Regions from separate parts of the Mesorhizobium sp. P170090 genome, predicted to be linked through region 1. Evidence: predicted binding sites of a transcription regulator. Region 1 holds the regulator's gene; each other region holds the start of a gene.

What was found. Region 1 encodes PhoB, which activates phosphate uptake and scavenging genes when phosphate is short. Its sites were predicted from a motif close to TGTCATNNANCTGTCAT; they were not measured.
Region 2: AC3EML_RS24540 (esterase-like activity of phytase family protein) is a predicted target of PhoB. The motif match lies at 6,631-6,647, and genes of this name have one in related genera.
Region 3: AC3EML_RS02505 (alkaline phosphatase D family protein) is a predicted target of PhoB. The motif match lies at 5,824-5,840, and genes of this name have one in related genera.

The regions. Positions count from the first base shown of each region.
Region 1 covers NZ_JBYNWH010000001.1:193,083-203,615, reverse strand. Annotated here, with positions in the region: gene AC3EML_RS00995 (PAS domain-containing hybrid sensor histidine kinase/response regulator) at 1-1,647, shown strand, start outside; gene AC3EML_RS00990 (substrate-binding domain-containing protein) at 2,145-3,173, shown strand; gene pstC (phosphate ABC transporter permease subunit PstC) at 3,269-4,729, shown strand; gene pstA (phosphate ABC transporter permease PstA) at 4,726-6,042, shown strand; gene pstB (phosphate ABC transporter ATP-binding protein PstB) at 6,060-6,884, shown strand; gene phoU (phosphate signaling complex protein PhoU) at 6,926-7,630, shown strand; gene phoB (phosphate regulon transcriptional regulator PhoB) at 7,647-8,336, shown strand; gene AC3EML_RS00960 (ROK family protein) at 8,367-9,602, opposite strand; gene xylF (D-xylose ABC transporter substrate-binding protein) at 9,859-10,533, shown strand, end outside.
Region 2 covers NZ_JBYNWH010000001.1:5,047,527-5,058,059, forward strand. Annotated here, with positions in the region: gene AC3EML_RS24510 (ABC transporter permease) at 281-1,321, opposite strand; gene AC3EML_RS24515 (ATP-binding cassette domain-containing protein) at 1,318-2,115, opposite strand; gene AC3EML_RS24520 (substrate-binding domain-containing protein) at 2,296-3,309, opposite strand; gene AC3EML_RS24525 (sugar phosphate isomerase/epimerase family protein) at 3,426-4,331, opposite strand; gene AC3EML_RS24530 (Gfo/Idh/MocA family protein) at 4,331-5,362, opposite strand; gene AC3EML_RS24535 (LacI family DNA-binding transcriptional regulator) at 5,557-6,582, shown strand; gene AC3EML_RS24540 (esterase-like activity of phytase family protein) at 6,744-8,219, shown strand; gene AC3EML_RS24545 (L,D-transpeptidase) at 8,298-9,086, opposite strand; gene AC3EML_RS24550 (MATE family efflux transporter) at 9,285-10,533, shown strand, end outside.
Region 3 covers NZ_JBYNWH010000001.1:499,549-510,081, forward strand. Annotated here, with positions in the region: gene AC3EML_RS02480 (DUF1062 domain-containing protein) at 1-558, shown strand, start outside; gene AC3EML_RS02485 (hypothetical protein) at 576-782, opposite strand; gene AC3EML_RS02490 (M48 family metalloprotease) at 835-1,581, opposite strand; gene typA (translational GTPase TypA) at 1,825-3,654, opposite strand; gene AC3EML_RS02500 (hypothetical protein) at 3,852-4,130, shown strand; gene AC3EML_RS02505 (alkaline phosphatase D family protein) at 4,178-5,752, opposite strand; gene AC3EML_RS02510 (MFS transporter) at 6,013-7,296, opposite strand; gene AC3EML_RS02515 (TetR/AcrR family transcriptional regulator) at 7,370-7,987, shown strand; gene AC3EML_RS02520 (hypothetical protein) at 8,243-8,839, shown strand; gene ppa (inorganic diphosphatase) at 9,067-9,600, opposite strand; gene AC3EML_RS02530 (GNAT family N-acetyltransferase) at 9,724-10,230, opposite strand; gene AC3EML_RS02535 (TPM domain-containing protein) at 10,399-10,533, opposite strand, start outside.

The DNA.
Region 1 (10,533 bases):
AGCCACGAAATCCGCACGCCGATGAACGGCGTGCTCGGCATGGCCGAGTTGCTGGCAAAATCCGACCTCGATCCCAAGCAGAAGACGTTCACCGACATCATCGTCAAATCGGGTAACGCGCTCTTGACCATCATCAACGACATACTGGACTTCTCCAAGATCGATGCCGGACAGCTGGTGCTCGACCCTGCGCCCTTCAACCTGCCCGAAGCGATCGAGGATGTGGCGACGCTGATATCGACGCGCGCCAAGGAGAAGGACCTCGAGCTCATCGTGCGCGTCGAGCCGGGCCTGGGAAGCCTGTTCGTCGGCGATGTCGGTCGCGTCAGGCAGATCGTCACCAATCTGGTCGGCAACGCGGTGAAGTTTACCGACGAAGGCCACGTGCTGGTCGACGTGACCGGACAAAGGGGGCCGACGGGGACAAAGCTTACCGTTTCGGTCACCGACACCGGCATCGGCATTCCGCAGCAGAAATTAAAGCTCGTCTTCGAAAAATTCAGTCAGGCCGACACCTCGTCGACCAGACGCCACGAAGGCACAGGGCTCGGGCTCGCCATCACCTCGCGGCTGGTCGAGTTGATGGGCGGCGAGATCGGTGTCGAGAGCGCCGAAGGCAAGGGCTCGACCTTCTGGTTCACCGTGACATTGCCCAGGGCCGAGGAACAGACCGGACGGCGGATCATGCCGGTCGACGTGACCGGCTCACGGGTGCTGATCGTCGACGACAATGCCGTCAACCGATCGATCCTGAGCGAGCAGATGGCGTCATGGACCTTCGATTCCTGCGCCGCCGAAAGCGGACCCGAAGGGCTCAAGGTGCTGGTCGCCGCGGCTGCCTACGGCGTGCCGGTCGACTGCGTCGTGCTCGATTATCAGATGCCGGGGATGAGCGGCGCCGAAATGGCGCGCGTCGTGCGCAACACCGCAGGGCTGGCCGACACGCCGATCATCATGCTGACCTCGGTCGACCAGTCGCTCGCCAACACCAGCTATCGCGATCTCGGCATCGACGCCCAGCTGATCAAGCCGGCGCGTTCCTCGGTGCTTCTGGAAACGCTGGTCGCCACCATCCAGCGGCACCATCACAATATCACGGACGGCCGTGTGCTGCCGGCGGCAAGCAGCGGTTCCGGCGGCGGCAGGAACGAACCGTCGCCGGCAAAGCCGCCGCTCGCTGCATCGGAACGCGCCTTGCTGCAACCGCCGCCGGTTCGTGCCCGCGCCCGGGCCGCCGGGGACGAACGCCGGCTCGACATCCTCGTTGCCGAAGACAATGAGGTGAACCAGATGGTGTTCACCCAGATAATCGGCGAAACCGGCTACAGTTTCGAAATCGTCGGCAACGGCCGCAAGGCGCTCGACGCCTTCGGCCGGCTTACTCCGCGCATGATCCTGATGGACGTCTCGATGCCGGAGATGAACGGGCTCGAGGCCACCGCCGCAATTCGCCGGCTGGAAGAACATACGGGTATGCATATCCCGATCGTCGGCGTCACCGCGCATGCCTTGAAGGGCGACCGTGAGCGCTGCCTGGAAGCCGGCATGGACGACTATCTGCCCAAGCCGATCAGCCCCAGGGCGCTGCTCGAAAAGGTCGAGCGCTGGGTCGGCATATCAGGCGAAGCCCAACGAGACGTTGGATAGCAACCTACGGCGCCGGCCGGGATTCGGCCGCGCCGCAACAGCCAAGGCTATGGTGCGATCGCACCATATCAAAGCTAGCGCCCAGTCAGGACAATGGTCGCAACGAAACCGCTCATTCAGTTACGGGCGGGAGCAAGCGACCGCCGACAAGAAACAGCGTCGAATCTACCCCAACGGACCTGTTTTTGGCGATGGCTCGGCCAAGATTCGCTCTGGCCACGGGCAACGCGCTCCCGTCCGGTTTTTCTTTCTCGGCATCGCGGCCTGCGGTGTGCCGGGACTTGATGCCAGCACGAATTGCGCAAGCGTCTGATTCCAGCGGCAACTTCCATTCCCACCAACCGGCTTAAAGAGTGCGGCCCACAAGACGTCTGTGCGACGTTACCGGGCTGACACGAAACTGTCATGCGACTGTAATAATCGAAGGCTATTGGCCTCAGCGGGCGCCGGTTTGAAGAGGGCGCCAAGAGACCATCTTCCGAACAGGAGCAGGCCACATGAAGAAATTCCTCGTTACGGCATCGGCCGTGGCGGTAGCGTTCGCCGCATCGTCCGGTGTCGCCGCTGCGCGTGACCAGATCCAGGTCGCCGGTTCGTCGACCGTGCTGCCTTACGCCAAGATCGTCGCCGAGCAGTTCGGCGAAACCTTCACCAACTTCAAGACCCCGGTGGTCGAGTCCGGCGGCAGCGGCGCCGGCATCAAGGAGTTCTGCAAGGGCGTCGGCGAAGACACGATCGACATCGCCAACTCCTCGCGCCCGATCAAGAAGGACGAGCTGAAGTCCTGCGCCGACGCCGGCGTCAAGGACGTCCAGGAAGTCCGCATCGGCTATGACGGCATCGTCTTTGCCACCGACATCAAGGGTCCGGACTGGGCGCTGGTTCCCGCCGACATCTACAAGGCGCTCGCCGCCAAGCTGGTGGTCGACGGCAAGCTGGTCGACAACCCGAACACCAAGTGGAACCAGGTCAATCCGAAGCTGCCCGACTGGGATATCGCCGCCTATATCCCGGGTGAGAAGCACGGCACCCGTGAAGTGTTCGAGACCAAGCTGCTCGACGCCGGCTGCGACAAGGCCGCTTTGAAGGCTGCCGGCATCGCCGACGACAAGGAAATCGGCAAGACCTGCATCGCCATCCGCAAAGACGGCAAGGCTGTCGACATTGACGGCGACTACACCGAGACGCTGGCCCGCATCGACTCCAACAAGACCGGCGTTGGCGTGTTCGGCCTCGCCTTCTACGAGAACAATGCCGATAAGCTGAAGGTCGCTACCGTGGAAGGCATCGTGCCTTCGACGCAGACCATCGCCGATGGCACGTACCCCGTGTCCCGGCCGTTGTTCTTCTACGTCAAGAAGGCGCATCTGGGCGTCGTTCCCGGCCTCAAGGAATATGTCGAGTTCTTCCTTGATGACCAGATGATCGGCCCGGAAAGCCCGCTCGCCCAGTACGGCCTGGTTTCCGCTCCCGACGCCGAACGTCAGGGCCAGCGCGACGCCTTCGCCGCTGGAAAGACAATGTAATCAACGGACGGATCAGGGCGCGGATGAACTCCGCGCCCTGACTTCGCCGCTTGCCGCAACGGCTGCGGCGATCTGAATTTTCCCTGGGGTGGGTTATGTCGTCCTTGCTCGTACTCGCCATAGTCATCGCCATAGGCGTGGTCGCTTTTGTGGTCGGCCGCCAGCGCGCCGCGGCGCAGGATACCGGCAAGGTCAAGCCGCATTCGCGCGCGCATTATCATGGCTGGTGGGCCTTTCTGCTCGCGGTCCTGCCTGCCGTCCTTTTGCTCGCCGTCTGGGATATCGGCTCTTCCTTCTATCTCGACCGGCATATCCATGCCGCTTTGCCCGAGCGCACCGCCGACACAAAGGTCGCCAGCGAAGCGCTCGACGCCAGCCTGGTGAAGAGCCTGGCCAAGGGCTTGCGCCGGCTCGATGGCGATACCGCACTTCCCGCTACTTTCGCCGAATTGCAGCCGCTGCTCGCCGCCAAGGGCGTGGCACTGGCCAGCGACACACAGGACTACATGATCCCGATCGCGGTCGAGGCGAACCAGGTCCAGGACCGGCTCGGCCTGTTCGGCGCCGTGCTGACCTTCGCGCTGTCGGTCGCCGGCGCCTTCTATGCGCTGAGGCAGATCGCGCCGCGCGCCAGGGCGCGCAACAATGTCGAGAAGCTGATGCTGTGGGGGCTGCTTGCGGCCTCGACCATCGCCATCCTGACCACGGTCGGCATCGTGCTGTCGATGCTGTTCCAGACGATCACCTTCTTCGAAAGCGTATCACCGATGAGCTTCTTCTTCGGCACGGTGTGGGATCCGCGTTTCGCCGCCGCCGGTTCCGGCGGCAGCCAGGGTCAGTTCGGCCTGATCCCGCTACTCGCCGGCACGCTCTACATCGCCGCCGTCGCGCTTCTGGTCGCAGTGCCGGTCGGGCTGATGTCGGCGGTCTACATGTCCGAATACGCCTCGCGCAGCGTCCGGTCGGTGGTCAAGCCCGCGCTTGAACTGCTGGCCGGCATCCCGACCATCGTCTACGGCATCTTCGCCGTGGTCACGCTCGGACCGTTCTTGCGCGACCTGTCGGCGGCACTCACCGGCGGCTCGCCCTTCATCCAGGGCCAGAGCATCTTCACCGCCGGCCTGGTGATGGGCGTCATGCTGATCCCGGTCGTGTCCTCTTTGTCCGACGACATCATCACCGCGGTGCCGCGCGCAATGCGTGACGGCTCGCTCGGCCTCGGCGCCACGCGCTCCGAGACGATCAAGCGGGTGATCCTGCCGGCGGCACTGCCCGGCATCGTCGGCGCCATCCTGTTGACGGCGTCGCGCGCCATCGGCGAGACGATGATCGTCGTGCTGGCGGCGGGCGTCGCCGCCAATCTGACGGCCAATCCGTTCGAGGCGATGACGACCATCACCGTCAAGATCGTCAACCAGCTGACCGGCGATCTCGAGTTCAACTCGCCGCAGACGCTGGTCGCCTTCGCGCTCGGCCTGACGCTGTTCGCGCTGACGCTGGTGATGAACATCGTCGCCCTCTACATTGTGCGCAAGTACCGGGAGCAGTACGAATGACCGACATCCCCCTGGACACGATGGCGGGTGCCGTCGCGCGTCCGCGCCGCGACATCGGGCTGAAGGCGCGCTATGCCGCCGAACGCCGGTTCCGCATCTATGGCGTGATTGCGATCTCGGTGGGCCTGGCGTTCCTGGCCATCATGTTGATCACCATCGTCTCGAAAGGCTACACCGCCTTCTGGCAGACGACGGTGACGCTTCCGATCACCTTCGATGAGAAGGTCATCGACCCCTCGAACAAGCGTGCCACAGACCCGAATGTGCTGATCAAGGCGAACTATCCCAAGCTCGCCGAAAACGCGCTGGTGGCCAAGCTCGGCATCGATCCGGCCAACAAGCCGATGATGCTGAAGCTCAAGGGCTTCCTGTCGGAAGGCGCCCGCGTCCAGCTGCGCGACATCGTCTCCGCCGATCCGTCGGTGATCGGCACGACGCGTGACGTCGACATCCTGGCCGCCGCCAATCTCGACTCGGCCTTCAAGGGCCAGATCGACCTCGGCGTCGATGAAGCGCGCCGCAAGGTGTCCAACCAGCAGATCGACTGGATGAACAAGCTCAAAGCCGAAGGCGCGATGGCCGAGCATTTCAACACCGGCCTGTTCAGCTATGGCGCCTCCAGCCGGCCCGAGACGTCGGGCATGGGCGTGGCCATCATCGGTTCGTTCTACATGATGGTGATCGTGCTGTTGCTGGCGCTGCCGATCGGCGTCGCCGCCTCCATCTATCTGGAGGAGTTCGCCAAGAAGAACCGCTTTACGGACCTGATCGAAGTCAACATCAACAATCTCGCGGCGGTGCCGTCGATCGTCTTCGGTCTGCTTGGCCTTGCCGTGTTCATCAACTTCCTCGGCATGCCGCGCTCGGCTTCCTTCGTCGGCGGCCTGGTGCTGACCTTGATGACATTGCCGACCATAATCATCGCCACGCGCGCCGCCCTTGCCGCGGTGCCGCCGTCGATCCGCTCGGCGGCCCTAGGTCTCGGCGCCTCCAAGATGCAGATGGTGTTCCATCACATCCTGCCGCTTGCCGCCCCAGGCATCCTTACCGGCACCATCATCGGCCTGGCGCGTGCGCTCGGCGAGACAGCACCGCTGCTCTTGATCGGCATGGTCGCTTTCGTCGCCGATTATCCGACGACGCCTTTCGATCCGGCGACCGCGCTGCCGGTTCAGATCTATATGTGGGCAAACGAGGCTGAGCGCGCTTTTGTCGAGCGCATGTCCGGCGCCATCATCATCCTGCTCGTCTTCCTCATGGCCATGAACATCACCGCGATCGTGCTCCGGCGCCGGTTCGAGCGGCGCTGGTAGAAAAAAGGCAATTTGGTATGAACATCATGACCGAACAGTCCCTTGAGAATGCAGTGGGCGACAAAATGAACGCCAAGTCGAACGAAGTGATCAAGATGCGCGGCGACAAGGTCGGCGTGTTCTATGGCGAGAAGCAGGCGTTGTTCGACGTCAATCTCGACGTCCGCCAGAACCAGGTGACGGCGCTGATCGGCCCCTCCGGCTGCGGCAAGTCGACCTTCTTGCGCTGCCTCAACCGCATGAACGACACCATCGATTCGGCGCGGGTGACCGGCAAGATCACGCTCGATGAAGACGACATCTACGACAAGAACATCGATGTCGTCGAACTGCGCGCACGCGTCGGCATGGTGTTCCAGAAACCCAACCCGTTCCCGAAGTCCATCTACGAGAACGTCGCCTACGGCCCGCGCATCCATGGGCTGGCCAAGCGCAAGTCCGACATGGACCAGATCGTCGAGCAGAGCCTGAAGAAGGCGGCGATCTGGAACGAGGTCAAGGACCGCCTGCAGGAGCCCGGCACCGGCCTGTCCGGCGGCCAGCAGCAGCGCCTGTGCATCGCGCGCGCCATCGCCGTGTCGCCGGAGGTGATCCTGATGGACGAGCCCTGCTCGGCGCTCGATCCGATCGCCACCGCCCGTGTCGAGGAGCTGATAGACGAGCTGCGCCAGAACTACACGATCGTCATCGTCACCCATTCGATGCAGCAGGCGGCGCGCGTGTCGCAGCGCACGGCGATGTTCCATCTCGGCTATCTCGTCGAGGAGGGCGCCACCGACAAGATGTTCACCAACCCCGACGACAAGCGCACCCAGGACTACATTACCGGCCGCTTCGGCTGAGCCGTCCGGCGGGTGAATTTTCAGGCACGAGGACCAAGATCATGGGTGAACATACCGTCGCCTCCTTCGATGAAGAGCTCGGGCAGATCAGCAAGCTGATCCGCGACATGGGCGATCTGGCAGGCTCGATGGTCAGCGGCTCGACCAGGGCGCTGCTCAATTCGGACAATGCGCTGGCACAGCGTGTCGTTTCCGACGACGCCATCATGGATGCGCGCCAGCGCGAACTGGACGACCGCGCCATCACGCTGATCGCCAAGCGTCAGCCGATGGCCAACGATCTGCGTGCCGTGGTCGGCTCGATCCGCATGGCGGGCGACCTCGAGCGCATCGGCGACCTCGCCAAGAACATCGCCAAACGCGTCGGCACCGTGGGCTTGAGCGTCACGCCGCGCGACCTCTCGCACTCCATCGACGCCATGGCGCAGCTGGTGCTGATCCAGGTGCAAGGCGTCGTCGAGGAATATGCCGCCACCGATGCGGCAGCGCTTGCAAAACTCAGGAATGACGACGAGCGCATCGACGTCAAATACACGTCCGTGTTTCGTGAGCTCTTGACCTACATGATGGAAGACCCTCGCAACATCACCGCCTGCACGCATCTCTTGTTCTGCGCCAAGAATCTTGAGCGCATCGGCGATCATGTCACCAACATCGCCGAAAATGCGTATTATGTGCTGACCGGCCAGCAACTGCCCGCCAATCGTCCGAAGCAGGACGAGACGGCGATGGCCATGCCGGCCTGATGAGGGTGAACTGCCGATGATCGCGCCACGCATCATGGTCGTGGAGGACGAGGAGCCGCTAGGCGTGCTCCTCCGCTACAACCTCGAATCCGAAGGCTATCACGTCGAGGTGGTGACACGCGGCGACGAGGCCGAGATCCGCCTGCAGGAAAACGTGCCCGATCTCCTGGTGCTCGACTGGATGGTGCCCGCTGTTTCCGGCATCGAGCTCTGCCGGCGCCTTAGAGTGCGGCCCGAAACCGAGCGGCTGCCGATCATCATGCTGACCGCGCGCGGTGAGGAAAGCGATCGCGTGCGCGGCCTGTCCACCGGCGCCGACGACTATCTGGTCAAGCCATTCTCGACGCCGGAGTTCATGGCGCGCGTGAGGGCGCTGCTGCGCCGGGCCAAGCCGGAAGTGCTGTCCAGCGTGCTCAAGGTCGGCGACATCGTGCTCGACCGCGAGTCGCACCGTGTCTACCGCAAGAAGAGCGAGATCAGGCTCGGACCGACCGAGTTCCGGCTGCTCGAATTCATGATGCGCCATCCCGGCCGCGTGTTCTCGCGCAGCCAACTGCTCGACAATGTCTGGGGCGAGACGATCTATATCGACGAGCGAACCGTCGACGTCCATGTCGGGCGCTTACGCAAAGCGGTCAACAACGGCCGCATGCCGGATGTCATCCGTACCATTCGCGGCGCCGGCTACGCGATCAGGGAAGACTAGGATGCTGCGCGTCGCGCCGTTGCCGGCCATTCAGGCGACATGCTTGCCGGATTTGGCCTGAATGCCCGGCGCGAAAATCTCCTGATCGACGAAGCCGAGCGCGCGCATGGCACAGCCTTCGCGGATCAGCGGCAGCTCGTTGGGCTCGGTGTCGAAGGAGATCGATTTCGAGTGCTGGCCGCCGGCGGTCTGGGCGATCGCTTCGCGCAATGCCGGTTCGATCAAGTCGAAGGCGGCGGCGCTGACGCCTACCATGGCGACGGGTGCCGGATCGATCAGCGCAAACAGGCTGCCGAGGCCGAAGCCGAGCGCCTCGCCGGCCTTGCGATAGGCTTCGCGCTCCGGGCCGTCGGTTTCGCGGGCGCGCGCGGCGAGTGCGCGCATATCAGCGTCGCCGATATCGACCGGCTCGGCATCCTCGCCCATCATTTTGGCGCTGCGCCAGATGGCGTAGTTTCCGGCATAGGCCTCGACGCAGCCGCGCCGCCCGCAGCGGCAGAGCGCGCCGCCCGGACGGTGGATCATGTGGCCGAACTCGCCGCCCGAGGAATGGGTGCCGGTGAAAAGTTCGCCTTTCAGCACCAGTCCCATGCCGATGCCGTGCGATAAGAGGATGGCGATAAAATTGTCGCGGTAGCGCTCGGGCTGGCGCCATTGCAGCGCCACCGCCATCATATTGCAGTCGTTCTCCATGGTGGCCGGAATGCCGAATTCCGCTTCCAACATGTCGGCGAAGGCAATGTCGGTCAGTGGCGTGATTGGCGACCACAGCATGGCCCGCGCCTGCGAATCGGTGATGCCCTGGATGCCCATGGCAATGCGGGCGATGCTCTGGACGTCCAGGTCCGGGTCCTCGAGACGCCGCCGGACGATTGCTACGCATTCGCCGATCAGTTCGTCGCGCGGCATGGTCAGCGTGTCGAGCCGGCGCTGTTCTTCCGCGACCACCTGGCCGGCATAGTCGATGACGGTGACGGAGAGGAAGTTCAGCGACAGCACCACGGTCATCACCGCCGCCGCTTCCGGATTGAGGCCAAGGCCGACCTGCGGCCGGCCGCGTTTCAGCGAGCCGGTCTCGCCAGGCTTGCCTTCAATCAGGATGCCTTCTTGAATCAGATCAGACGAGATTGCCGATATGGTCGAATGGCTGAGGCCGGTGGTCGCCGCAATCTCGGTCCGCGACGGCTGGCCGGCCCGGCGCACGGCCGAAATCACCATCGCGCGGTTGCGACGGCGCAGATCGTCGTGGCGGATTCCAACCGACATTTGTTTCCTCCCGGCCTCCTCGCGCCTCATGATAGTGAAGGCGTTCGACGGCACCAGCCAAATATTGGCAGACGCCGGCAGCCCTGTCATTGTTTATTGCGGAGCTCGAAAAAATTCGGCAAGGCCATCAGAAACCATGTTGACAGCGCTTTATCATTGAACCAGTGTTTTTTCGAGGCTCGAAAAAATGGAGCCTCTGTGTGCAGGCCTTCGGGCCAGTTTTGTCGCGCCGCGCGCGGCGCAGGGAGGGTTTATCATGAACAGATTTGCAGCCGCCATGCTGGCGGGCGCCGCCATGTCGCTGACGCTGGTCTCGGTCGCGCAGGCGAAGGACAAGGTCATCGGCGTCTCCTGGTCGAACTTCCAGGAAGAGCGCTGGAAGACGGACGAGGCGGCGATGAAGACGGCGATCGAAGCCGCCGGCGACAAGTACATTTCCGCCGACGCGCAGTCCAATCCCGGCAAGCAGCTGACCGACGTCGAAAGCCTGATCTCGCAAGGCGCCAACGCGCTGATCGTCCTGGCGCAGGACGCGTCGGCCATCGGCCCGGCGGTGCAGAAGGCGCTGGACGAAGGCATTCCGGTCGTCGGCTATGACCGCCTGATCGAGAACAAGGACGTCTTCTACCTGACCTTCGACAACAAAGAAGTCGGCCGCATGCAGGCCCGCGAAGTGTTCAAGGCGAAGCCCGAGGGCAACTATGTCTTTATCAAGGGCTCTGGCTCGGATCCGAATGCCGATTTCCTGTTCTCGGGCTCGATGGAAGTGCTCAAGGAAGCCATCGACTCGGGCAAGATCAAGAATGTCGGCGAGGCCTATACCGATGGCTGGCTGCCGGCCAATGCCCAGAAGAACATGGAACAGTTCCTGACCGCCAATGACAACAAGGTCGATGCCGTGGTTGCGGCCAATGACGGCACAGCCGGCGGC
Region 2 (10,533 bases), 4.9 Mb from region 1:
TGTTGTAGGCTGGCGGAGCCCTCCCCGCCTCGTCATCCACGGGCGGAGCAAGGAGCGTAGCGACGCAGCGTAGACCGAGGATCCATCCCGCGTCTTCAACGCGTTGCCACGGTGCGGAATTCTGCGCAGCTGCACTCCAAGGTCGCGGAATGGATTCCAGGGTCTACGCGACGGAGCTTCGCTCCTGCTCCGCCCTAGAATGACGAAGCGACGGGCGTCTGCCCAGTCGTCGGGGCATGCGGTCCGCAACATGAGCGTCCCCGTCAATTTAGCCCGCCCCTCACCTGTACCGCGCCTGGTTCCACTTGTGCCCCAGCAGCGACAGGATGATGATCAGCCCGTTGAAGAACTGGACGTAGAAGCCGCTCAAGCCCGCCGCCACGACGCCGGTCTGGATGAACGACACGGTGACCGCGCCGATGGCGCCGCCAGCAACCGTACCGATGCCGCCCCAGGTCGGGGTGCCGCCGACGAACACTGACGCCAGCACCGGCAGCAGATAGCCGTCGCCCGCGGTCGGCCACCAGGTGAAGTTGATCATCACCGAAAACGTGCCGGCGATCGCAGCCCCAATGCCGGTGAAGATGAACACTTTCACCCGCACGCGTTTGACGTCGATGCCCATCTGCTGGGCGCTGTCGGGGTTGTCGCCGACCACCCTCACCTGCGCGCCGAAGCGGTGCCGGTTGTAGAGCATTGCCGACAAAATGACGAAGGCGAGTGCCCAGAAGACCTGTACCGGAAAACCCCACACCTGACCGGAGAAGATGGTGTACGCCCAGCTGTCGCTGAGATCGGTCAATGCCGTCGACCTGCCCTCGTTGATGATCTGGATCAGCCCACGCAGCAGGAAATTCATGCCGAGCGTGGCGATCAGCGACGACAGCCCGCCATAAACGACCAGCGATCCGACGAGAAAGCCAAGCAGCGTGCCGGTGATGAGTGCGGCAGCAATGCCGAGGAACGGATCGTAGCCGGCCTGCACCACCAGCGCGAACACCCAGGAGGCAAAGCCCATGGTTGCGGGGAACGACAGGTCGATCTCGCCGCAGGTGACGACGAAGACCAGCGGCACCACCACGAACAGCGCAACCGGCAGCGTGGTCAGCACGGATCTGTAGAGATACCAGGTGGTGAACACGGTCGGGTTGGCGATCAGGAACGCCGCCATCATGATGATGAACACGGCCAGCGTGCCGAGCGCTGCGCGGTTGTCGATGACGAAACCGCGCAGCCAATGGTCGGACGGGTGCTTCCACTCGGGTCGGGCTGCCTTGCCGCCGAGAGGGCTCTGCAGATCGGGTTCCATGGTCTTGCTCATCGTGCTGCCCTCTCCGCGTCGCCGGCCTCGTGCAGCCCCGGCAATCCGCCGGGATGCGCAACGTCTTCCATGAAGTTGATCAGCTCTTCGGCCGACTTGACCTCGGTGCGATCGGCGGTCAGCGCCACCTTGCCGCGGTCAATCACCACGAAGCGGTCGGCGATGTCGAAGACGTGATGGATGTTGTGGCCGATGAAGAGGATCGAGCGCCCGCTCGCCCGCACCTGGCGCACGAAATGGAAGACCTTGGCGGTCTCGGTCAGCGACAGCGCCGTCGTCGGCTCGTCGAGGATGATCAGCTCCGCCTGCTTGTAGATGGCGCGCGCGATCGCCACGCCCTGGCGTTCGCCGCCGGAGAGCTGGCCGACGATCGAATGCGGCGTGAACACTTTCGAGGTAAAGCCGATCTCGCGCATCAGCCGGCTCGCCTCCTCTATCTCTTTATTGACCTTCAGAAAGCCCATGAAGCCGGTGAGTTCGCGGCCCATGAAGATGTTGCGCACGATGGTCTGCTGCACGGCCAGCGCCCGGTCCTGGAAAACCGTCTCGATGCCGGCGTCGCGCGAGCGTGCCGCACTCCAGCCGGTCACCGGCTTGCCGCGCACCAGGATCTCGCCGCTGGTCGGCTTGACGACGCCGGACAGGATCTTGATCAGCGTCGATTTGCCGGCGCCATTGTCGCCGATCAAGCCAACCACCTCGCCGCGGTCGACCGAGAGATTGACCCCGCCCAGCGCATAGACCTGGCCATAGGATTTGCTGATGTCGCGCAGTTCGATGATGCGTTCGGCCATGGCGATCCTCGCTTGAGCAATTCCAGGAAAAGTGTACGCGGTTTTTCGTCCGAAATTGCGTAAGAACAAAGAGGTAGAGCGGTTCGCCGTTTCCTTGAAACGGTGAAATGCTCTCGCTTGCCGGCATTCTCGCCAGCGGTCCTGCCGGCCGGGCTTGGGCCCAGCCGGCAGCTTGGGAGGTCAGCGCAGCGCCTGCTTGGCGAGCTCGGCGACGATCTCGTAATTTTGCGGCGTGACGAAACCGGCGCCGGTGTCGACATTCATCGGCGCCAGGCCCAGCACCACCTGCTGGCAAAGGCTGAGGATCGGCAGATAGCCTTGCAGGAACGGCTGCTGATCGGCCGTCAGTTGCACCCAGCCGCCCTTGAACGCCTCGACGATCTGGGGACTGGTGTCGAAGCCGAAGTTGAAGATGTCGCCGGGCTTCCTGCCCGCCGCCTGCATGTAGGTGGCGACGTTGCCCAGCATCTGGCCGCCGGGATAGCCGACCGCCTTCACATCGGGATTGTTGAGCAGTGCCGCGGTGATCACCGGGATCGCCAGATTGGGGTCGGACGCCCATTCGCCGCTCGGCGGCGAGGACAGCTGGATGACCTCGACGCCGGCTTCCTTCAGCGCGGCCACGGTGCCGCGCTCACGCGCACCGCGGGCCTCGTTCTCGAACGGGCCGATCATGATCGCCTTGTCGCCGGCCTTGAGATTGCCGAGCTTGAACGCCTCGACGCCGAGCGCGCGGCCCTGCTGCTCCTGCTGAGCGCCGACATAGCCGCCGCCGAACGCAGCCACCACCGTCGGCACCGGCACGTTCTGGTACATCATCTTGATGCCGTCCTTGTGCGCCTGTTCGGCCAGCGGCATGATCGCGGCGTCGCCGGGATGGCCCATCATGGCAATGCCGTTTGGCTTCACGGCCACGGCCTCGCGCAATTGCTGCACCATCTTCTCGACGTCCCACTGCGAGAAGATATAGTCGACCTTGGGTCCGAGATCGGACGCCGCCTGCTTGGCGCCATTGTAGACGATGGTGCCGAAAGCGTCGCCCTCGGCGCCGCCGACGAAAAAGCGGATGTGGACATCCTTGCACCACTGGGCGTCGAGCGCCTGCGCCGGCAGAGTGGAGATGGCAGCGCACAGCGCCGTGGCGGCGGCCACGACGGTCGAGCGCAGAAGTGTCGTTCTCATTGCGATGCTCATGCACGTTCCTCCCTTTTGTCCTCGGTGAGCCGAGGGGTTTCGTCATTCGCCTGTCGGCAGTGCTTGTCGGCAGTGCTTGGCAATCTGTCAGGCCGGCTCCTCCCACCGGCCCTCGGTCACGCCGGGTTCGGCAGGTAGGTCGCTCCTCCCCGGCATTGCTTGAGGTATTCCAGCCCGCGCACCTGGCCTGTGATTTCGAGGTCGCCGCGATAGACCGGGTCGTGCCAGCCCTCGATGTCGATGGCGCCCTTGTAACCGGCCAGCCGCAATTCGCTGATCACCCGCGTCCAGTCGCTGTCGCCAAAACCGGGCGTGCGCATCTGCACGAAGGGCAGCTTGCCGAACACGCCGTGCTCGCGGATCACATCCCAGCGCACCGTCGCGTCCTTGCCGTGGACATGGAAAATGCGCGGCGCCCATTTGCGGATCTGCGGCATCGGGTCGATGAGGTAGACAAGCTGGTGGCAGGGCTCCCATTCGAGGCCGAGATTGTCGTCGGGCAATTCGTTGAACATCAACTCCCAGGCATCGGGATTGTGGGCGATGTTCCAGTCGCCGGCCGCCCAGTTGCCATCCATGGCGCAATTTTCGAAGGCAATGCGCACGCCCTTGTCGGCGGCGCGCTTGGCCAGTGGTCCCCAGACCTCACGGAAGCGCGGCAGGCTGTCGGTCAGCTTCTTGCCGCGAAGGCGGCCGGTGAAGCCGCTGACCGTCGAGGCGCCGAACAGATGCGCGTTGTCGATGACGGTTTCCCAGGCCGCGAGCACGCCGCGATCGACCTCGCCATCCTCCAGCGGATTGCCGAACACGCCAATCGACGACACGGCGACATCGGCATCGCCGATCGCCTCGCGAATCTCACCGGCGAGCCGCCGCAAATCCTTGCCGCCCAGCGTCTGCCAGAAGAAGGGCTGGATGCTCTCGAAACCGAGCGGCAGAATCTCTTTGATGTAGGCGGCGGGGTCTTCGAGATTGGCCCGCACCATGGTGCCGATCCGGATGTCGAGAAGCGGGTTTGGCATCATGATGCTTCCTGTGTGATTGCGACGCGCCGTCCGGTCTCGGCGCTTTCGATGGCGCCGAAAACCATGGCCAGGCTTTTGATGTTGTCGCTGCCACGGGTTTCCGGCTCGCTACCGGTCTCGATGGCGTGGATGAAATCCTTGATGACGCCGAGATGACCGCCGATGCGGTCGGCGGGATCGAGCGGCGGCACGATGATGGGCTGGGTCAGGTCGAAAAGGCCGTCGCGGACCGACAACACAACTTCGGCCTTCAGCCCGTCCTCGCCGTCCCAGACCAGGCTGCCGTGCTCGGCGACGATGCGCCATGTGCTCTCCCAACTGGTGCGGAAGCCCGCCGCGCACCAAGAGCCTGCATAGGTGAACCGCTTGCCGCCACCGAGATCGAAGATAGCGCTGGCCGACGATCCCTGCCGGTACCAGGAATTGGCCGGCTCCCATTCCTGGCAAAAGACACCGGCGGGATCGCCTGCGACCATGTAGCGGGCGGCGTCGAATGTGTGGATCGCCATGTCGAGCAAGAGCACATGGGCCATCTCCTCGCGAAAGCCGCCGAAATGCGGCGCGATGAAGAAGTCGGCATGGATGCTGGTCGGCTTGCCGATGGCGCCGGAGTCGAGAAAGCGCCTGATGCGCCGGACATTGGCGACGTAGCGGCGGTTCTGCACGACCGCATGGACGCGCCCCGCGTTACGCGCCGCATCGACGATGGCGCGCGCATTTTCCGGAGTATCGGCCAGCGGCTTTTCCGTCAGCAGATGGCAATTATGGGCAAAGGCGGCAAAGGCGACATCACGCCGGGCGGCTGGAACCACGACATCGAACACCGCGTCGGGCGTGGTCTGGTCGAGCACCGCGTCGAGGCTGGTGCCGATGACCGCGCCGTCGAGCCCGTATTCGTGCGCCCTCGCCTTCGCCCGTTCGGCGTCGAGATCGACAAGGCCGACAATGGCCAGCCCGTCGATCTGCCTCGCGGCATCGAGCCAGGCCTTGCTCATCGCACCACAGCCGACGAGGACGGCATTCATCATCCGGCATTCCTCCCGTCCGGTCCCTCCAGACCGAATGTCACGGCATTTCCGGCATCACCGTAAACGTTTCTCCGTAAACGTTTACGAGAACACACCCGATGGCGTAGAATGTCAATCGGCTGTCAGCGAAAATCATCCCGAAGCCTTGGCCTGGGCGGCAGCCGGTGCTAGCCAAGACAGGGGGAGAACTGTCCTTGGCGTCCAGCATCCATGACCTCGCGCGTCACCTGAACATTTCGATCGGCACCGTGTCGCGGGCGCTGAACGGCCGCGCCGACGTCAATGCCGACACCCGCCAGCGCGTGCTCGCCGCCGCCAAGCAATTGAACTATTCGCCCAACCAGTCCGGCCGCAGCCTGCGGCAAGGCACCACCCATTCGATCGCCTTCATGCTGCAGCCGCATCCGGGCGACCAGCAATATGGCGAACCGTTCTTCATCCCGTTCCTGATCGGTCTGCAGGGCCGGCTGGCCGAGGATGACCTGGATCTGATGGTCGTCATGGGCGAGCCCGGCCAATATCAGCAGGAGAGGCTGCGCCGCGTGGTTGAGACGCGCCGGGCCGACGCGGTCGTGTTGGCCAATACACGGCGGGAAGACGATCGGATCGACTATCTCAGCAAGGCCGGCTTTCCCTTCGCCACGCTTGGCCGAAGTCAATCCGGCGACGACACCTATCCTTCGCTCGATATAGATTTCGAGAGGGCGGGTGATGAAGCCGTCGACCGGCTGGTCGCGCGCGGCCACCGCCGCATTGCCGCCATCCGCCCTTCGCTTGATCTCAACTTCGGCTACCTTTTCCTCGACGGCTACCGCAAGGGGCTGGAGCGGCATGGCATCGAAGTCGACCCCGGCCTGATCGCCGACGGCTTCATCAACGAGGCAGGCGGCTACCAGGTGACGCCGCGCGTGATGCTCTCCAAGGACCGGCCCACAGCCATCATCTTCAACAATGACGCAATGGCGCTCGGCGGCTGCAAGGCACTGGCCGAGATGGGCATCAGGCCCGGCCACGACATCGCGGTGATCGTCATCGTCGACACGCCGCTCTGCCGTTATTTCTCGCCGGCGCTGACCGCCTTCCGTCCGTCGCTGGAGCCGATGGGCCGGCGGCTGGCCGAAATGCTGCTGGCCTCGCTTCCCGCCTTTGCCGGCCCGGAAGGTCCGCGCATCATCCGCGAAGTCTGGCCGCTGGAACTGATCGCCCGCGACAGCGATTGATCATTGCGCTCTTCCCTCTCCTACAAGGGAGAAGGAAGAGGCCCTCTCTGTCACGCAAGTATCATGTTCGCGTCCTAGACCGCTTTGCGAGAGGGCGACATCGTCGATGCGATGCGGTGGCCCCTTTGCGCCGCTCAAGGCTTGTCACAAAAAGGATCTCCATGAAAATCTCGCACCGAACCGTGTCGCTCGGCGCCGCGCTGGCGCTGTTTACCGCCCTGACCCCTGCCCTTGCCGACAGCACCGCCACCGTTGGCGGCTTCGTCAACAAGGGCCTGGTCGGCGTCGGCCGCATCCCGGCCGATCAGAAGGACAAGTTCGGCGAGACCTTCGGCTCCGGCTCCGGCATGTCCATCGACGCCGCAAGCTGGACCCGTGGCGCGGACGGCTACAAGGGCTCGCTCTGGTTGCTGCCGGACCGTGGCTACAATGTCGTCGGCACCACCGATTACCGGCCGCGCCTCAACACTATTCATATCGAATTCACGCCGACCGCACTGGGCGCCACGCCCACCTCCGGCCAGGAACAGACAGGCGTCAAGGCGACGCTTGCCGATTCCCTGCTCCTCACCGACGACAAGGGCGCTGACGCCACCGGCCTCGATCCGCTCAACGGCGTGCGCGCGGCCAATGGCGACCTGCCGATCCTGCCCGAGGCCAATGGCAAGCTGGCGCTCGACAATGAGGCGATCGCGCGGCTGCCCGACGGCACCATGTTCATCTCTGACGAATACGGCCCCAACATCTACCGCTTCTCGGCCGACGGCCATCTGTTGTCGGCAACGCAGCCGCCCGCCGCTTTGGTGCCGATGCGCAAGGGCGCGCCGAACTTCGCCTCCGACAATCCGGGCCCCGGTGCAGCCGAACCCGATCCGAAGGATCCCGAAACCGGCCGCCAGAACAATCAAGGCCTCGAAGGCATGGCGCTGACGCCGGACGGCAAGTCGCTGATCACTGTGCTGCAGTCGGCGCCCCGCCAGGATGGCGGCGATTCGCCCGCGACGCGCCAGAACACCCGCGCGCTGGTCTACGACGCCTCCGACCCGGCCCATCTCAAGCTGGTGCATGAATATGCCGTGCCGCTGCCGGTGTTCAAGGACGCCAAGGACAAGACCAAGGTCGCCGCGCAGAGCGAAATCGTGGCGCTGTCCGACAAGACCTTCCTGATGCTGGCGCGCGACAGCGGAAACGGCCAGGGGGTGAAGGGCGATACTTCGCTGCTGCGCCAGATTTTCGTCGTCGACGTCTCTGGCGCCACCGACATTGCCGGCGGCGCCTTCGATGCCGCCGACAAGCCGCTGGCGCCCAAGGGCGTGCTCGACCCCTCGGTGACCCCGGCCAAGCTGACGCCGTTCATTGACATCAACGACAACAAGGAACTCGGCCGTTTCGGCCTGCATGACGGCAAGCCGAACGACAAGAACAATCTCTCGGAGAAGTGGGAAGCAATGTCTGTGGTCAGCCTGCTCGATCCGGCGCTGCCCGACGACTATTTCCTGTTCGTCGGCAACGATAACGACTTTCTCACCCAGGACGGTTTTCAGGTCGGCGCGCCCTACAAGGCCGACGACGGCGCCGATGTCGACACCATGTTTCTGGTCTATCAGGTCACGCTTCCGGGCCTCGCCAAGAAGTAGCCGTTTACGGAAAGGCGGACGCGCCCGGCGCGTCCGCCTCTAAACGTTTGTCGGCGATCAGCGATGCCGTGAAGGCACCTATTTCAAAATCTCCGCATCCCTTGGCACGCCGGCATCTATCGGCTCGGCGGTCCGGCTCGACACGGCCATGATCTTGCCTGCGGCCGACAGGTTCGGGCGCACATAGACCTGGGCTAAGCCGTTGACCCGGCTGTAGAGGTCGATAATGTCCTGGTTCATGAAGCGCACGCAGCCCGACGACGCGTTCTTGCCGATGGAATCCCATTCCGGCGTGCCGTGCAGCCGGTACATCGTGTCCTTGCCGTCGCGGAACAGATAGAGCGCACGCGCGCCGAGCGGGCTCTGCGGTCCCGGCGGCATGCCGTCCTTATATTTCGCCAGTTCCGGCCGGCGCTGGATCATTTCGGGCGGCGGCGTCCACACCGGCCATTTCTTGCGCGCCTGGATCACGGCGCTGCCGGTCCAGCCAAACCCGGCCTTGCCGAGGCTGACGCCATAGCGCATTGCCTTGCCGCCGTCGCGCACCAGATAGAGAAAATGCTCGGATGTATCGACGACGATCGTGCCGGGTTTTTCGCCGGTCGGATCGTCCACGATCTGGCGCACGAACTTCGGATCGAGCTTGGCCACGGGGATTGCCGGCAATGAAAAGCCCTCATCGACGCGCGCCGAATACATGGTGGCGGCATCGCCCAGAGCCGGTTCGGGCGCCGGAGCGGGCGTTGGCGGCACCACGACGTCGGTCGTGGTGCAGGCTGAAAGCGCCATGGAAGCGGCACCCAAAGCGGATATTCCAAGAAACGCGCGCCGGTTCAGGCGCTCGGAAAAAAGCGGATTGTCGGACATGATCCCCCCAGCCTATTCATCATATCCAACAGGATATGCGACCCCACGCGGCGACGACCCATATCCCATTCCGAATGTTTTGAGAACTGATTAGCTTGAAGCCGCCAGGTGGCATGTTCCAATGCCGCATCGACCTTGTCCGTCAAATCGGCGATCATTGCCGGGCGGACTTTGAGATGAACCTTCGCCGAACAGCCCATGGACGAAAAAATACCACCGCGCCGGCGCACCGGCGACCTGACCAGCGGCCCGATTCCGCGCACGCTGCTTTTGTTCGCTCTGCCGGTGCTCGGCTCCAATGTGCTGCAGTCGCTCAACGGTTCGATCAACGCTGTCTGGGTCGGCCGCTTCCTCGGTGAATCGGCGCTGACCGCCACCTCCAACGCCAATCTGGTTCTGTTCCTGATTCTTGGCACCGTATTCGGCATCGGCATGGCCGCCACCATCCTGGTGGCGCAATCGGTTGGCGCCCGCGACCTGCCCGAGGCGCGGCGCATCGTCGGCACCAGCGCCAGCTTCTTCTTCCTCGTCTCGGCTATCTTCGCCGTCTGCGGCTGGATCTGGGTCGACGCCATCCTCAACACACTGGGCACCCCGCCCGATGCGCTGCCGCTGGCGCGCTCCTATCTGCGTATCATCTTCGTCGCCGTGCCGATGATGAACCTTCTGTCCTTCGTCATGACGGTGCTGCGCGGTGCGGGTGATTCGCGCACGCCATTCTTCTTCATGGCGCTCGCGGTCGTGCTCGACATCATCCTCAATCCGCTGCTCATTCGCGGCATCGGCCCCTTCCCCGAACTCGGCATCGCCGGCTCCGCCACCTCGACGCTGATCGGCCAGACGGTGAGCGTGATCGCCATCCTCGTCGTGCTTTATGCCAAAAAGCATCCGTTGCGGCTCGCCGGCGCGAACCTCGCTCTGCTGCGGCCGGATCCGGCGCTGCTCAGGATCGTCGTCTTCAAGGGCGTGCCGATGGGCCTGCAGATGATCGTCATTTCGGCGGCGGCGCTGACCGTGATGGGCATCGTCAACTCCTACGGCTCGCAGGTCGCCGCCGCCTACGGCATCGCGGCGCAGCTGTGGACCTATATCCAGATGCCTGCACTGGCGATCGGAGCCGCAGTCTCGTCGATGGCGGCCCAGAATGTCGGCGCCGGGCGCTGGGACCGCATCGGTCGCATCGCGGCGTCCGGCGTCGGCTTCAACCTGGTGCTCACCGGCGCCCTGGTGGCGCTGCTGTTCCTCTTCGACAGGCCGGTGCTCGGCCTGTTCCTTAGCCGCGACAGCACCGCAATCGACATTGCAGCCCACATCAACAAGGTGGCGTCCTGGTCGTTCATCCTGTTCGGCGTCACCATCGTGCTGTTCGCCACCGTGCGCGCCACCGGTGCCGTGATGCCGCCGCTGATCATTCTGGTGATTTCCGTGCTGGTCGTGCGTACCGGCT
Region 3 (10,533 bases), 310 kb from region 1:
AACCGCTGCGGCGCCGTGAAAGCCTATCGCTGCAGCGACAAATTCCGCGTCAACGCCAATGGCAAACGCATTGATGTCTGGCTGATCTATCGCTGCATCGACTGCGACAATTCGTGGAATTTCGGCATTTTCGAACGCTGCAACCGCCGCGACATCGAACCCGCGCTGCTGGCAGCGCTCGAAAGCAACGATCCGGCCCTCGCCCGCCGCCATGCCTTCGATGTCGTGGCTTTGCGAAACCGGGTCGGCCGCGTCGAAGAGTTTCCCGATGTCGCCGTTCACAAACACCGGCTCGGCGGCGAAGGCCGACCCGCAGCCGCGCTTGAAATCAGGCTTGGGCTGGAAATGCCGACATCGCTGCGGCTCGACCGTCTGCTCGCCGGCGAACTCGGCATCTCGCGGTCGCGGCTTCAGGCACTGGAGGAGAAGCTGGTGTTGACCGTCTTTCCGGAGGGAGCCAAGGCTTTGCGCAAGCCGGCTCGCGAGGGGACGACCATCCGCATCGACCTAGCCGGCGAAGCGGATCGCGAAGTCATCATCTCGGCGGCCGGAGGATGAGCCGCTGCGGCCAGGGGTTAATCGCTCTCTTCAGAGGTCGAAGCGATCAAACCCTTGGCCGCTTCGAGATCGCTGTCGGCGACCTGCACATGGGTCAGGCTTTGCCCGCTCGTATCGAGATGCGCCGAAAATGCATAAATCCCGTAGGCTTGAAGCATCGATATGCAGACCGCGGCCTCGGGCCGATTGTCGAATACCGCAGCCGTGACCAGTTTGTCGCTCATTGCGCGCCCTTAAGCTGCACCGACCACCTTGGCCGACCTTTCGAAACGCATCCTATACGGCTTCCAACTCCTTGGCATTTTTCCGTCGTTCAGACGCGCCAAGGAACCGCAGAGGAAAAGTAAGCATCCATAGATTGGGATGTGCCCTGCGCATCATTTTCCATGCGTAGCGGTCTGCCTGCTTTTCCTGATCGGGGTCTTGTCCCATTTCGACATGCTGCAGCGCATGGTGGCCTATTTCGTGATAGAGCGTTTTCTCGATCATGAATCTGCGAAATGCGTTGCCAATCCAATGTTTGGATGGGCGTCGCCAGACAATCTCGATGACCGATACTGTCTGGAGGTAAGTGCCGGCGAACTCGGGTTCGGGGATTTCCGGGATTATATAGATTCGCGAAATGCCAATCAGATCGGCTGCAGGTACATTTGCAAGCCAGTGGCCAATGTGCCGCGCCGCCTCCAAACCACTGTCGAGCTTGCCATGCTCCAGAACAGTGATGTCGCCAACTGAAGACCGCAGCCAGTCGTCCATCGCAAAGCGAACGATGCTGCGGAGCGCAGCGCGCATAAGGGGAGTTATCGGTCCTGCAAGCGAATCCGAAATATATCGTCGAGATGCATCTTCGTTAATATCGTGCAGGGCAGTAGCGAGGCCCGCCACAACCGTTGAAACTTCGCGATGGGAAACCTTACCCAGATCGATCTTTGCCAGCTCATACTCGATCGCCGGCAGTGCCGCGTTGCCAAATCCAACAAGCTTTTTGTGGGCTGCGAGCCTTCGCCGCGTGTCGTCTTGCATAAGACTCCGCACGAAATCCCGAACGGCATTTCGCACACCCGTTTCCTCGCCTCCACCCACAGCTAGCATACCGTGCGGAGGAGTGAGAGGAACGAGAATATCATGACACTATGAGCTTCCGCTGTGGTCCTTTGAAGAGACACCGCTGGGCTGGCTGGGCGCCAGGCTGCTCCCAGTGGGAAGCCTGTCCCATTCGGCGAGACGATGGGTTGGGTCGTCCCCATCTCGCCAAAACAAAAACCGTTACGCCGCGCCGACCACTTTGGCCGACTTCTCGAAGCGCTTGCGCTCGTTCGGGTCGAGATAGAGCTTGCGCAGGCGGATGGTCTTCGGCGTCACCTCGACCAGCTCGTCGTCCTGGATCCAGGCCAGCGCGCGCTCCAGCGTCATGCGGATCGGCGGCGTCAGCTTCACCGCCTCGTCCTTGCCGGCGGCGCGGATGTTGGTCAGCTTCTTGCCCTTCAGCACGTTCACTTCGAGGTCGTTGTCACGGCTATGGATGCCGATGATCATGCCCTGATAGACCTTGACGCCCGGGTCGATGACCATCGGGCCGCGGTCTTCGAGGTTCCACATGGCATAGGCCACTGCCTCGCCCTGTTCGTTGGAGATCAGCACGCCGTTGGTGCGGCCCGGCAGTTCGCCCTTGTAGGGCTGGTAGGCGTGGAACAGCCGGTTCATCACGGCGGTGCCGCGCGTGTCGGTCAACAGTTCCGACTGGTAGCCGATCAGTCCGCGCGTCGGCGCGTGGAAGACGATGCGCTGACGGTTGCCGCCCGAAGGCCGCAGCTCGACCATCTCGGCCTTGCGCTCCGACATCTTCTGCACGACGATGCCGGCGTGCTCCTCGTCGACGTCGATGACGACTTCCTCGACCGGCTCCAGCAATTCACCGTTCTCGCCCTTCTGCATGACGACGCGCGGACGCGACACGGCGATTTCAAAGCCTTCGCGGCGCATCGTCTCGATCAGCACGGCCAGCTGCAATTCGCCGCGGCCGGAAACGAAGAACGAATCCTTGTCGGGCGATTCCTCGATCTTGAGCGCGACATTGCCTTCGGCTTCTCGCAGCAGGCGGTCGCGGATGACGCGGCTGGTCACCTTGTCGCCTTCAGTGCCGGCGAGCGGCGAATCATTGACCAGGAAAGACATGGTCACGGTCGGCGGATCGATCGGTTGCGCATGCAACGCCTCGGTCACCGCCAGGTCGCAGAACGTGTCGGCGACGGTGCCTTTGGACAGGCCGGCAATGGCGACGATGTCACCCGCCTGCGCCTCTTCGATCGGCTGGCGCTCGAGGCCACGGAAAGCGAGGATCTTGGAGATGCGGCCGGTTTCGATCTGGGTGCCGTCATGGTGCAGCACCTTGACCGCCTGGTTGGACTTCAGCGTGCCGCTCTCGATACGGCCGGTAATGATGCGGCCGAGGAATGGATTGGCTTCCAGGATGGTGCCGATCATGCGGAACGGGCCGGGATGAACGGTCGGCTCCGGCACATGCTTGATGACGAGGTCGAACAGCGGCGCCAGGCCCTGGTCCTTCGGGCCTTCCGGATTTTCCGAGACCCAGCCATCGCGGCCAGAACCGTAGAGGATCGGGAAGTCGAGCTGCTCGTCGGTGGCGTCAAGCGCTGCAAACAGGTCGAACACCTCGTTGACCACTTCGACGTGGCGGGCGTCCGGACGGTCGATCTTGTTGATGACGACGATCGGCTTCAGGCCGACCTTGAGCGCCTTGCCGACGACGAACTTGGTCTGCGGCATGGGGCCTTCGGCGGCGTCGACCAGCACGATCGCCGAATCCACCATCGACAGGATGCGCTCGACCTCACCGCCGAAATCGGCGTGGCCGGGCGTGTCGACGATGTTGATGCGGGTGTCCTTCCAGTCGACCGAGGTCGCCTTGGCCAGGATGGTGATGCCGCGTTCCTTTTCGAGGTCGTTGGAATCCATGGCGCGCTCGGCGACGCGCTGATTGTCGCGGAAGGAACCGGATTGCCGCAGCAATTGGTCGACGAGGGTGGTTTTTCCATGGTCGACGTGCGCGATGATCGCGATATTACGAATTTTCATTTTGTGGTCTCGGGAGCGTTGCAGGCAGCAGGCCAGAAGGCGCCGCCTCTTTCGGTTGCGCGGCTCATACAGGGTTTTTCGCAATTGCGAAAGAGGAGGCGCACCACCAAATACTCATCAAATCTTAAGCATCTCGGTGTGAGATGGTTTTGTTAACCAAGGCGGGAACCTTTCTGGGCCCGGGTAGTTCGAAATTCATGACCGACAAACTCAACCGATTTTGGCCCCTCATCGCTTCGGTCGCATTCGCTGCCGTGCTGGCGGCCAATGCCGCTCAATCGGCCGCCACGGTGAAGGAAGCCAATCCGGCGTCGTCGCCCGACCGGACGGCCGAGCAGATGTTTGCCGACGCCCCTGATGGCGTCGACCCCGTGGTCACCGGCCCGGTCAGCGCCTCTTTCAAGCAGAGGCAGCGGGTTGCAGGCTGCGACAGCGCGGTGTGGCCGAAGATTCCGACGGTTTGCTACCCGGACTGACGGCTGCCCATTCCAGGCATAGCGATCCTTCGCACCGGCCCAAAGGCTTACGCCGACCGCACCGGATCGAGCGTCACCTTGTAAAGCTCGATGTCGTCGCGATCCATCAGCCGCACGGTCAGCTGCTCTGTCGCCCCTGAAATGTCCACCAGGCCAAAGAACTGCAGGCCGGCCGAGGGTGGCAGGTTCTGGCCCTGTTCGGTGGTCGGCGCCTTGATGAATTTCAGCTCCGGGCCGAAGGTCATGTCGAAATCATTGGGACCGAAGGTACCGGCGTGGATCGGGCCCGAGACGAATTCCCAGAAAGGATTGAAATCCTGGAACCGCGCCTTGTCGGGGTTGTAATAGTGCGCCGCCGTGTAGTGGACATCGGCGGTCAACCAGACCGTGTTGGTGATGCCGGCAGTCTTGATGTAGCGCAACAGGTCGGCGATCTCGAGCTCGCGGCCTTTGGGCAGGCCATTGTCGCCATTGCTGATGGCTTCCGCGCCGACCTTCTTGGCGCCGTCGTCCCAGACGACGAGGCCGAGCGGCATGTCGGCGGCAATGATCTTCCAGGTCGCCCTGGAATTCGTCAGCTCGCGCTTCAGCCATTTCGTCTGCTGTTCGCCCAGCATGCGTGACTGCGGCGTCATGTCCTCCTGCATGTCGGGGCCGTTCGGGCCGCGATAGGAGCGCATGTCGAGGAAGAACACGTCGAGCAGCGGCCCATGCGCGATCTTGCGGTAGACGCGGCCGGGCTCGGACGGCTCGTAGCGGATCGTCGTCATCTCATGGAAGGCGCGCGCCGCACGCGCCGCGAGCACATGGATGGATTTTTCGGTGTAGCGGCTGTCGGCGCCGAGATTCTTCGAATCCGACCAGTTGTTCAGCACCTCGTGATCGTCCCACTGGTAGAAGGTCGGGCAGATGGCGCTCAAGGCCAGAACGTTTTTGTCCATCATGTTGTATTTCCACTGGTCGCGGTACTCATCCAGCGTCTCGGCCACCTTGCGCTTGCCGTCGATCAGGACGACGTTTTTCCACTTGCCGCCGCCAGGCAGGTCTACCTCGTCCTTCATGGCGCCATCGGCATAGATGGTGTCGCCGGAATGCAGGAAGAAATCCGGCGTGTGCCTGGCGATGGTGGCGTAGGTTTTCATGCCGGTCTCATCGATTCCCCAGCCCTGGCCGGCCGTGTCGCCCGACCAGGCGAATTTTATGTCGCGCTTCGAGGCGGGTGCTGTGCGGAAACGGCCGACGATCGGTTCGGAAACGGCGTTGATATCCGACAGGTCGGCGGCAGTCATCCGGTAGAAGATATCCTGGTCGGAGGCGAGGTCGGTAAGCAGGCGCTTGACCGTGAAGTCGCTGGCCGGCGAGGTATCGAGCGGCGCCAGCCGCGTCGCATTGGCGAAGTTTTCCGTCGACGACACTTCGAACATGACGCGCGAAGGCCGGTCGGTGCGCGTCCACACCATGCCGCTCGAGGAATCGACATCGCCGGACTGGACGCCATGGGTGAAGGCCGGGCGCTGGCTGGCGCGCGAATAATAGGGCAAAGCGAGCCCCGATGCGCCGAGCAGACCGGCGGCGCTGGCAGAGGTGACGAAAGCGCGGCGGGTCAACGAGATCTTGTTCATGGCTGTCTCCTGATGGCTTCGAACGGTGCCAGCAAGCTCCAGCTTCAATGTTTCAGCCACATCCCGGGAAGATGAAACTTTGATAACAATCGACAGGTGATCTCCGCCCTTGAGGGGGGAGATGTCGCCGAAGGCGACAGAAGGGGGTCGCCTCGCTTGGAGCGCCGACCTCTGCGCAAGAGGCTGAGTCCGGTCGCACGGACCCCCTCTGGCCGCTTCGCGGCCATCTCCCCCCTGAGGGGGGAGATTAGTACCGCGCCTTACGCCGCTTGCGGCTCCGGATCGAAAGCCGGCCTGCTCGTATTGATCAGCAGCGACAGACACGCAGCCACGATCGCCGTCATGCCGGCGATCAGGAAAGCCAGTTCGTAATTGCCCTGCAATTCGCGCATGGTGCCGCCGAAGGCGGCGGCGGTGGCGGCGCCGACTTGGTGGCCGGCTACGATCCAGCCGAACACGATCGGGCCGCTGCGGTCACCGAAGGCCTCGTTGGCGAGCCTGAGCGTCGGCGGCACGGTGGCGATCCAGTCGAGACCGTAGAGCACCGCGAAGATGATCAGGCTGGTCGCCGAGAAGCCGGAATAGGGCAGATAGATCAGCGCCAGACCGCGAATGCCGTAGTAGACGCCGAGCAGCTTGCGCGGGTCGAAACGGTCGGTGAGCCAGCCCGAGAGCGTCGTCCCGATCAGGTCGAAAATGCCCATAAGCGACAGCAGGCCCGCGGCCTGTACCTCGGGGATGCCCATATCGCCGCAGAAGGAGATCAGATGCGTGCCGACCAGCCCGTTGGTGGTGAAGCCGCAGATGAAGAAGGTGGCGAACAGATACCAGAAGACGCGGGTGCCGGCAGCGCGGCGCAGCGTGTTGAGCGTATGCGCCAGGAAATTGCCTTGCGATGCCGGCGATACCGGCGGCACGTCATCGGCCCCGGCGCCATAGCGCACCATGCCGATCGAAGCGGGACGCTCCGGAACCAACAGCCAGACCAGCGGCAGAAGACAGGCGGTGGCGATCGAGACGGCGGTAGCGACGGGCTGCCAGCCGCCCGACTGGGCGAGCGATGCCAGCAGCGGCAGGAACACCAAGAGGCCGGTGGCGCTGGAGGCCGACATCAGCCCCATCACCAAGCCGCGATTGGTCTTGAACCAGCGGTTGACGATGGTGGCGCCGAGCACGGTGGCGACCGCGCCGGAGCCGATGCCGGAAAACACGCCCCAGGTGAGGAACAGGTGCCATGGCTCGGTCATCAGCAGGCTGAGCGCGGTCGAGCCCGACATGATCACAAGCGAGGCAAGCAGCGTGCGGCGCAAGCCGATACGCTCCATCAATGCGGCGGCAAACGGCCCGGTCAGGCCGTAAAGGAAGATGCCGATCGCGGCGGCAATCGAAACCGTATCGCGCCCCCAGCCGAAGCTTTTATCCAACGGCAGCATCATCACCGAGGGTGCGGAACGAAGCCCGGCCGCGATCAACAGGCAGAGGAAGATGACGCCAACCACGACGAAAGCGTAGCGCTGGCCAAACGGACGGGATTGAGCTATCATGTTACTGACCGGTACGTTGCAGGGTGAGGACCTGTATACGTACCGATCGGTAACACGTCAATCGAGTCATACCATGCCAACGGACAAAAATTTTGAACTGACCATCAAGGACGGTCATGCAGTGGCACCGCCCAAGGCTGCCAAGAAAATCCTCGACGTGGCGTACGACCTGTTCTACCGCCGCGGCATCCGGGCGATCGGCGTCGACGAGATCGTCAAGCGCGCCGGCGTCACCAAGCCCAGCCTCTACCGCAGCTTTCCCTCCAAGGACGAGCTCGCCGCTTCCTATCTCAGGCAATATGACCGTGAGTATTGGGAGCGTTTCGACGAAGCCGTGGCTGCCCACCCCGGCGACCCGCGCGCACAGCTCAGGGCTTTCCTGACTCGCGTCGGCAAGCGCACGCAAAGGCCGGACTATCGCGGCTGCGGCATGACCAACGCGGCGGTGGAATATCCCGAACATGGCCATCCGGCGCGTGTCGTCAGCGAGGCCAACAAGCAGGAGTTGCGCCACCGCCTGCGCGCCATGGCCGCAGCGATGGGCGCTAAAGACCCTGACACGCTCGGCGACGGCCTGCTGCTGTTGATCGAAGGCGCCTATATCAGTGGCCAGCTCTTCGGCCTCGGAGGCCCGGCGGCGGCGGTCGCCCACAACGCCGACCTGCTGATCGAGGCGAGCTTGAAGAAATAACATTTCGAACGTTGGCGCCGCCCCTCACCTGCCGGCATCCTTTCCCGGAAATGGGGCGAGGAACGCTCTCATCACGATTTCGCCAATTGCCAGCGTTGCAAGGTTGTCGCCAGCGGCGCAGCCGGCCACTTTCTCCCGTTCAGGGGGAGAATTGCCCGGCAGGGCGATTTGGGCGGCGCCAACGTTGAGATTGGCACGCTAGGCCGGCCGCAAATTTGGCGATAGGCTGGGGCCAACCTCAAGGGAAAAGTCCGCATGCGAACCCTGCTGCTTGTTCCATTCGCCCTCGCCGCCCTCTGCCAGGCAGCCCATGCCGATGGCATATCCAGCGTCTACACCGACCTCGACTCGCAAAAGGATTGCGTGACCTATGCGCAGGCCGAGGAAGGCGATGGCGACTGGGCCGAACTCGCCTGCTCCGGCTATCGCGGCTATCCCGTGCTGATCGCCTACGACGATGCGCGTGAATCGCTATTCTACGGGTTTCCGCCCGGCGGCGAGATGACCTCGGTCTGGGAGAGCTTTTCCGGCTTCAACTCGTCCGGCGCCAAGGTCGAATGGCGCATCGAGACCAAGGGCGACGTTGCCGTTCCCTTCGCGGTGATCCACCGCCGCTCGATCAGCAATCCCGAGGATGAGAACAAGCCGACCGAAGTGCTGCTCGTCGCCAAGGTCGCCCAGATGGAAGCCCGCGACGGCTGCACCATCGGCCTCGTGCTCGCCACCGGCAACCCTCAGGCCAACGACCAGGCGCGCAAGCTGGCGGACGAAAAGGCGAAGAGTTTCGCCTGTGGCAAGGACAAGCACACCGTCATCGGCAACGTGCCGGCGTTTGGTCGGGTGGATAACTAGCCACGTGGGTGCAAGGCACCCCCCTCTGCCCTGCCGGGCATCTCCCCCTCAAGGGGGGAGATTGGCAGCTTCGCTGGCGGCGCTTTTCTTTCGGCGCTGAAAATTGACGAAAGCCGTTGCGACATCCGATCTCCCCCCTTGAGGGGGAGATGGCCGGCAGGCCAGAGGGGGGTGCCTCGCGCTGGCGTTTGCCGCTTACTTGAACGAGACGCAGGCCTCTCTCGGCGCTACTTCGCCGCCTTCGCCCGTGCGATCGCGTCGACGATCATCTTCTTGGCGTATTTCGAATCGTGCCAGCCTTCGATCTTGACCCATTTGCCGGGCTCGAGATCCTTGTAGTGCTCGAAGAAGTGCTGGACCTGGTCGCGGGTGATCTCGGGCAGCTGCGTGTATTCGGTGACGTTTTCGTAGCGCAGCGTCAGCTTCGGCGAGGGCACGGCAATGACCTTCTCGTCCTGGCCGGCATTGTCTTCCATCACCAGCACGCCGATCGGCCGCACATTGATGACGCAGCCCGGCACCAGCGCGCGCGTGTTGCAGACCAGCACGTCGATCGGGTCGCCGTCGCCCGACAGCGTGTGCGGCACGAAACCGTAATTGCCGGGGTAGCGCATCGACGTATGCAGGAAACGGTCGACGAACAGCGTGCCGGCCTCCTTGTCCATCTCGTACTTGATCGGCTCGCCGCCGATCGGCACCTCGATGATGACGTTGATGTCCTCGGGCGGGTTCTTTCCGATGGCAATGGCTTCGATTCGCATGGCTTAAATCCCTCTCTCGATGTCCAAGATCGATAGCGGGCGGCGCGGCATGGTGCAATGCGGCGATTGGTGCGAAGCGCTAACGGAAGCGCACGGTTTATGATGATTTGTAACCGAGGCCGGTCATTCCCAGACGAAGGCGACCTTCTTGAGCGCCCTCTGCTCGAAAATCTCGACGCCTTCGGCGACGTCACGGCCACCCGCGCCGGCATAGAAGGAAAGTGCGTTCTGGTTGTCTTCCAGCGCCCACACCACCATTCCCTTCAGCCCGTGGTCGGCAAGCCGCGCCCGCGCCGCCTTGAACAGCCGGCTGCCGAGCCCGATGCCCTGATATTCCGGACGCAGGTAAAGTTCGTAGATTTCGCCCTGTTGCTTCAGCTCGCGGGCGCGGTTCTTGCCGATCGTGGCATAGCCGGCGATGGTGCCGCCGATCTCGACCACCAGAACGGTGGCGGCGCGGCGGATGGCGTTGGCCCACCAGTCGGCGCCGCGGCGGTTGATCATCGAGGTCAGCGAGCGATGCGGGATGATGCCGGAATAGGCGCCCTCCCAGGCCAGCTGGTGCACGTCGGCAATGGCGCCGGCGTCGCGCGGTTCGGCTTTCCTGATGTCGATGCTCAGCGTATTCATGATTTGTTAACCATAAACCCGCATCGGCCATTTGCAAGACTCGAGGTCAGCCCGCCGACCGCTTTCTCACAGCCGATCGCGACACTGCTGACAATGGGCAAAGCCTGCCTGGAAAACGCGCCCAGCCGGCGCGGTCAGGCGTCCGTCCGGGTAGCGCGTGCAGGCTCTTCAGATCTCGACGAGATGATCGTCCAGCTCATTGGCGTCGCCCGACGTCACCGGGAAATGCTCGGCCAGCACCGCGCCGACCTGCCCGATCGCCTTGACGAAGCCGTCGGCGAGCCGGTCGTCACCGGCATGCTG